DNA from 3 places in the Streptomyces sp. NPDC008121 genome. Region 3 is predicted to be linked to each of the others. Evidence: riboswitches for the same ligand, from Rfam matches in the RefSeq annotation. Region 3 holds a riboswitch; each other region holds the start of a gene.
What was found. Region 3 has a riboswitch for cobalamin ahead of ACFZBD_RS17875 (cobalamin biosynthesis protein). Riboswitches for the same ligand answer to the same signal wherever they lie in the genome.
Positions count from the first base shown of each region.

Region 1 (2,251 bases), on a different contig from region 3:
GGCTGAACCACGGCTCGTAGTCGGGCGCGATCTCCGTGATCGCCACCTCCGCCTCGGCGTCGGCGCCGGCGAACGGCTCCTCCTTGTGGTCGCCGAGACCCAGCACCAGCGGGAACACGGCCAGTGCCGCGACGACGAGCAGCAGCAACGTGTTGATCTTCGCGTTACGGCTCATCAGACGTTCGCCTCCGCCTTCTCGGTCTTCCGGGCGCCCGGGAGGAGAATCCCGAGACGGGTCAGATCGCCCTTGCTGGACTGCGTCAGCAGCCGCATCACGAGCACCGTCAGCAGGCCCTCGCTGACCGCGAGCGGCAGCTGCGTGACGGCGAAGATGGAGCCGAACTTGGCGAGCGCGCCCATGACACCGCTGCCCGGGTCGGGGAAGGCTAGCGCGAGCTGCACGCTGGTGACGCAGTACGTGGAGAGGTCGGCGACGAAGGCGCCGAAGAAGACGCTCACCATCAGCGGGAGGTCGAACCGCCGCAGCAGGCGGTAGATCCCGTATCCGGCCCAGGGCCCGACGATCGCCATCGAGAAGGCGTTGGCGCCGAGCGTGGTGAGCCCGCCGTGGGCGAGGAGCAGCGCCTGGAACAGCAGGGTGATCGTGCCGAGCACCGCCATCACCGGCGGCCGGAACAGGATCGCCCCCAGCCCCGTGCCGGTGGGGTGCGAGCAACTGCCCGTCACCGAAGGAATCTTGAGGGCGGACAGGACGAAGGTGAACGCGCCGGACGCGCCCAGCAGCAGGGTGGACTCGGGGTTGGCCTTGACCTCGCGGGTCAGGGCACGGACGCCGTGGACGACGAAGGGAGCGGACGCGACGCCCCAGGCGACGGCGTGCACGGGCGGTAGATAGCCCTCGGCTATATGCATGATCGGGAGACCCTCTCCAGCACCTCGTGGATGGACAACGCACCTTGGCCGGTCTCCTGGCTGACGGGTCATGCCGTCGCGGCTCCGCCTTCCCACACCGCGACGGTCTCCCGAGGCGGTGCAGTGGCTCCCTCGAAGGGTTCTCCCCGAGGGGTGGAGCCGGACTTCCCGATCACAGTGGCGAGGGCCGCACCGGTTCCACACCGGTTTCCCGTACACCAAGGCGGTGTGACATTAGTGGGTTGACCAGGCGCATCACAACACGGAGGCTTCCGCGGACGGTGTGTGACGGGTCTCTCGCGCCCCCCGCTCACTCCTTTCGGTACGTGTACGCCTCCGCTGCCGCCGCCTCCACGGCGTCCAGGTCGCCGCCCGCGCTCGCCGTGACGAGGGCGGCGATCGCCCCCTCCACGAAGGGGGCGTCCACAAGCCGGGACCCCTCGGGCAGCTCGTCGCCCTCGGCGAGGAGCGCCTTGACCGTCAGCACGGCGCTGCCCAGGTCGACGAGGAGGGCGACACCGGCCCCCCGGTCGGCTTCCCGCGCCGCCTCGGCGATCAGCTCGGAGCTCGTACCGAGGCCGCCGCCGGGGTCACCGCCCGCGGCGACGATCGGCGCGGAGGGGCCGCCGCCCGCGAGTCCCCGGGCGAGTTCGGCGACGGCGGAGGCCACGGCGGCGCTGTGCGAGACGAGGACGATGCCGACCGGGCCGCCGGTCACGGGGCCACCTCCGTACGGGTGGTGCCGTTGCGACGGCGGGTCATGCGGCCACCTCCGCGAGGGCGGCGATCAGCAGGGCGGACGAGGTGGCGCCGGGGTCCTGATGCCCGATGGAGCGTTCGCCCAGGTAGCTGGCGCGGCCCTTGCGGGCCCGCAGCGGGACGGTCGCCAGCGCGCCCTGTTCGGCGGCCGCCGCGGCCGCCTCGAAGGACTCGCACAGCGCGTCGGCCGCCGGGACGAGCGCGTCCAGCATCGTCTTGTCGCCGACCTGCGCACCGCCCAGCTGGGCGACGGCGGCGACCCCGGCGGCCAGGGCCTCGGCGAAGGTCTCGCGGGTGACCGTCCCGGCGTCGCCGAGCGCCTTTCCGGTGCGGCGCAAAAGGGTTCCGTACAGCGGTCCGGAGGCCCCGCCGACGGTGGAGATCAGCCGGCGCCCGGCGGTGGTGAGCACCCCGCCCGGTGTCGGGGGAGGCTCCTTCTCCAGAACCTCCGTGACGGCGGCGAAGCCCCGCTTGAGGTTGGAGCCGTGGTCGGCGTCGCCGATGGCGGAGTCCAGTTCGGTGAGGCGGTCGGCCTCGCGGTCGACGGCGGCGGCGACGGCGGCCAGCCAGGCCCGGAAGAACGCGGCATCGAGCCCGTCGTCGGGACCGGGCGCCTCCG
Region 1 covers NZ_JBIBHT010000002.1:617,967-620,217, reverse strand. The annotation lists gene ACFZBD_RS08285 (energy-coupling factor ABC transporter substrate-binding protein) at 1-175, opposite strand, end outside; gene ACFZBD_RS08280 (energy-coupling factor ABC transporter permease) at 175-873, opposite strand; cobalamin riboswitch at 902-1,111, opposite strand; gene ACFZBD_RS08275 (PTS-dependent dihydroxyacetone kinase phosphotransferase subunit DhaM) at 1,184-1,591, opposite strand; gene dhaL (dihydroxyacetone kinase subunit DhaL) at 1,632-2,251, opposite strand, start outside.
Region 1: another riboswitch for cobalamin. It lies ahead of ACFZBD_RS08280 (energy-coupling factor ABC transporter permease); the one in region 3 lies ahead of ACFZBD_RS17875 (cobalamin biosynthesis protein).

Region 2 (2,251 bases), on a different contig from region 3:
CCGTCGCGAGGACGCCCTCGGGGGCCGTGCCCTCGGGGACCGCCGTGAAAAAGCGCAGGTTCAGCGACTGCGAGCCGCACCGCGATCATCCGCACGGACGCGACCCCAACCCGTGACACCCGACGCCAAGGAGGCGCAGGCGCGCCTGGGCGGACAGTTCACGCCGAGCCGTAACGTCCCGTGCCCGGGTGCGGTACCGTACGGGAAGCGTCGCGTGCCGGTGGCAGACTGTGTCAGGCATGGAGGCGCCGGACCGAAGGAGGTTGACGATGTACTCGTCCCACCCTTCGCTCTCGCGTGTCTGAGCGCGAGACGACCAGGCTCGTCGCCTGGAGCCAAGAACTCCGTCAGGTGCACCACCGACTGCGGGAAGCGCTGTCCGTGACCCGCGCCTCCCTCGCCGACGGCACCCCCGGTGAAGCGGCCACCCGCGAACTGCTGCTGTACTGCCACGGCTTCTGCACGGCTCTCGACGCCCACCACCAGGGCGAAGACCGCACCCTGTTCCCCGCCATCGCGGCCGCGCACCCCCAGTTGCGCCCGGTACTGCGCTCCCTTGAGCAGGACCACTCGATGATCGCCTACCTGCTCAACGGCCTCCGCGCCGCGGTCGACCGGGCCGCGCCGCCCGAGGAGCTCGACCAGCACTTCGAAGGCATCGCCGCGATCATGGAGAACCACTTCCGCTACGAGGAACGGCAACTGCTCACCGTGCTCGAGACCCTCGAGCTGGAAGCCGTACCCGGCGAGGTCCTGGGCCCGATATGAGCCGGTGAGCGGTGAATCCGCTTACGCCTCGTCAGCAGTGCCGGCACGCAGACAGTGGTCTGGGGCGACCCCCCACTGCCAACGGCGTCCCGCCCAGGGGCGACGGTCGAGCGCAGTGAAGCGGTCGCCGCAGGCTGCACCGGATGAACACTCCTTGTCATGATGGCTGCACTCGCGGTTGTGTCTGATCGCACAGAGTGTGGTCTGGCGAGGCGTGGCCGGTTCTGCGATGCTTTCGCCGAACAAGCGACGGCGGAACGAGGAAGCCGGTGAGATTCCGGCACGGTACCGCCACTGTGTAGGGGGAGCGACTCCGCCCATGGCCACCGCCCCATCAGGGGTGGGAAGGCCGGAGAAGCTGTGATCCCGAGTCAGGAGACTCACGCCGTCGCACCTCGATGTACGGGGCGGATTTCCCCAGGAGAGGCGGTGGCACTCGTGTGCCTGCGTATGTGTGAGGGCAGTTCCGCGCTGCCTGTGCTCCTCCGGAGCCGGCCTGCCCGGCGTGCCGCACGGGCTCGATCCCCCAGGTCCTGACGACCTCCTCCCTCAGCGGTTTCTTCCCGCACGCCGTATCAGGCGCACCGCCATGCCGGTGCGCCCTGGCCCACGCATGCCCTCAGGAGTCAACTTTGCCGTCCGTACGGTCCCTTGCGCCCGGTCGCCGTCAGGCTGCCGCAGCGGTCTTCCTGGCCGCCGCCCTCACACTCACCGCGTGCGGCGGCGCCTCCGGCCCGCCCGCCGATGCCAAAGCGGCAGCCGCCGGGAAGGGCTGTATCGAGGACTTCGACCCGGCCAAGGACTACTTCCCGGTCAAGTCCACGGTTAAGCACGCCGAGAACTTCACGCTCCGGTACGAGAAGAGCTACCAGGTCCTCACCGTCAAGGAGCCCTTCCCCAAGGGCAAGCCCGAGTCGTACGTCCTGGTCAAGTGCGGTGCGCCGAAGCCGGAGCTGACCGGTGAGCTGGCGTCCGCACAGCAGGTCACCGTCCCCGTCAAGAGCCTGTACTCCGCCTCCACCACCCATCTGCCGCTGCTCACCGAGACCGGCACCCTGGACGTGCTCACCGGTGTCGCGAGCGCCGTGGCCATCTCCTCCGCCGAGGTGCTCGAGCGGGTGCGGGCGGGCGAGGTCGTCGAGTACGCCAAGGACCGCACCCTCGACGCCGAAGCCGTCATCGGCGCCAAGCCGGACGTCCTGATGACCCAGGGCACCGACGACCCGCAGTACCCCAAGCTGCGCCAGGCCGGGATCGCCGTCGTCGCCAACGCCGAATGGCTGGAGCCGAGTCCGCTCGGCCGAGCCGAGTGGGTCAAGGCCATGGCCGCGCTCACCGGGGCGGAGCAGCGCGCCGGTGAGGTGTTCGACACCATCGAGGGCGACTACCGGAAGGTCGCGGCCAAGGGTGCGCAGGCCGTCGCGGCGGGCAGGCCCGTCGAGGTGCTGCCCGGAACGATGTACCAGGGCACCTGGTCCATGCC
Region 2 covers NZ_JBIBHT010000001.1:742,527-744,777, reverse strand. The annotation lists gene ACFZBD_RS03240 (hemerythrin domain-containing protein) at 298-768, shown strand; cobalamin riboswitch at 964-1,171, shown strand; gene ACFZBD_RS03235 (ABC transporter substrate-binding protein) at 1,401-2,251, shown strand, end outside.
Region 2: another riboswitch for cobalamin. It lies ahead of ACFZBD_RS03235 (ABC transporter substrate-binding protein); the one in region 3 lies ahead of ACFZBD_RS17875 (cobalamin biosynthesis protein).

Region 3 (2,251 bases):
CGGCCTGAGCCTGCATGGCCTGCGCGCGGCCGATCTCCGCGCCCTCCCTCGTCACGAAGGAGTTCAGGGACATGTTCTGGCCCTTGAACGGCGCGACCTTCACCCCCTGACGCACCAGCCAGCGGCATATCCCCGCCGTGACGACGCTCTTGCCCGCGTCGGACGTGGTCCCGGCGACCAGCAGCCCCCCGCCCGTCATCCGTGCCTCCGCTTCCTCTGCCGCGCGCCCGCCAGGGCCCGTCCCGCCACACAGACCGCCAGCGTCAGCCAGGTCACCCGGCGCGACAGCCGTACCGCACGCTCGATGTCCGCCACCTCCACCGCCCGGCCCTCGCCGTTGAGCACGGGCCGGTGCTCCACCCGCCCGCCGTACGACAGCGTCCCGCCCAGCCGTACGCCGAGCGCGCCGGCGAACGCCGCCTCCACCGGGCCCGCGTTGGGGCTCGGGTGGGCGGCCGCGTCGGAGCGCCAGGCCCGCACCGCGCCCCGGGGGTCGCCGCCGGCGACCGTCGCGAGCAGGGCCGTCAGCCGCGCCCCCGGCCAGCCGGCGAGGTCGTCGAGCCGGGCCGAGGCCCAGCCGAAGCGGCGGTACGTCGGGGACTTGTGGCCCACCATCGCGTCCAGGGTGTTGACGGCCCGGAAGCCGACCAGCCCCGGCACGCCCGCGACCGCGCCCCAGACCAGGGCGCCGACGACGGCGTCGGAGGTGTTCTCGGCGACGGACTCCACGACCGCGCGGGCCATCGCGGGGCCGTCCAGGGCCTGCGGATCGCGGCCGCACAGATGCGGCAGCCGCTCGCGGGCCACGTCCAGGTCCCCGGCGGCCAGCGCCCCGCCGACGGCGCGGGCCTCCCGGCCCAGGGTCGTACCGCCGACGACGGCCCAGACGGAGGCGGCGGTCAGGGCGGCGGACGCGGCGGGCCGGTCGCGGACCGTACGGGCGGCGAGGGCGCCGAGCACGGCCGTACCGCCCACGCAGACGGCGGTGTGCAACGCGCCCCAGCCGCGGTGGTCGCGGCGCAGAAGGCTTTCGACGGCGCCGGCGGCCCGGCCGAAGGCGGCGACGGGGTGGCCGCGGCGGGGGTCGCCGAGGAGCAGGTCCGCGGCCAGACCGGCGGCGGCGCCGTACGCGAAGGCGCCCGGGGGCGCGGATACACCGGTGGCTCTGCGGCCAGGCATGGCGCTGTGTCCTCACTCAGGGTCCGCGCCCTGGCTCGACGTGACCGGCGGTGAGAGTTCCTGGCTCCCGGGGTTTCACCCCCGGTCACAGTGGCGGGACCGCGCCGGATTCGCACCGGACTTCCTCTTCTGCCGCCGTATTGGCCCCGAGAGTCCACCACGGGGCGCGAACGGCCGTCAACTCACCCTTGACCTGCGACAGGAGAGTGTGCGAAGCCCCACAGCGACGATGACCGGGCGGGCCGCACCCTTCGGTGCGACCCGCCCGGCGGTGGTGTGGTGAGGCGTCAGACGACGATCAGATAGATGCCGTACGTGACGGCCGCCGCGCAGAGTGCGAAGCAGGCGTACGCGCCGGTGCGCGCGAGGGCGGCGGAGCCGCCCTGGGCGGCGGCCTGCTCCTGCTTGGAGAGGCCGATGATGCCGAGGGTGAACAGGCCCACGAGGGCGACGGTCGCCACGAGGCTGACCCCGAAGACGGAGCCGAGAGCTGCCCAGTCGATCTTCATGTCGTTCGTCCTTACACCGCGGCGGAGGCCGCGGGGGCTGCCGGGTCCGTGGGGGCCGGCGAGGGGATGGTGGTCTTGAGGTCCTCGTCCGCGAAGGCGGCGACGGAGCCGGCCGGCGGCGGGGTGACGGCCGCGATGGCGGTGGTCACGACGCCCGCGGGCTCGTCGGCCAGGTCGTCGTCGGTGACGTTGTGGTGGTCGACCGGCTTGCGGCGCGAGAGCGCCCAGATGACGGCGGAGCCGGCGATCAGCAGGAGCGCGACGACGGCGATGCCCCAGGTGCCCTGCTGGGTGAGGAATTCGGCGCCGGCGGCGACCAGGCCCGCCGCCGGAAGGGTCAGACCCCAGGCGACGAACATCCGGGTCGCGGTCGACCAGCGGACGACACCGCCCTTGCGGCCGAGGCCCGCGCCCATCACGGCACCCGAGCAGGACTGGGTGGTCGAGAGGGAGAAGCCGAGGTTCGAGGAGGCCAGGATGACCGTGGCGGCGCTGGTCTGGGCGGCGAAGCCCTGCTGCGGCCGGAGGTCGGTGAGGCCCTTGCCCATGGTGCGGATGATGCG
Region 3 covers NZ_JBIBHT010000005.1:59,223-61,473, reverse strand. The annotation lists gene ACFZBD_RS17880 (cobyric acid synthase) at 1-199, opposite strand, end outside; gene ACFZBD_RS17875 (cobalamin biosynthesis protein) at 196-1,179, opposite strand; cobalamin riboswitch at 1,212-1,355, opposite strand; gene ACFZBD_RS17870 (hypothetical protein) at 1,467-1,688, opposite strand; gene ACFZBD_RS17865 (inorganic phosphate transporter) at 1,700-2,251, opposite strand, start outside.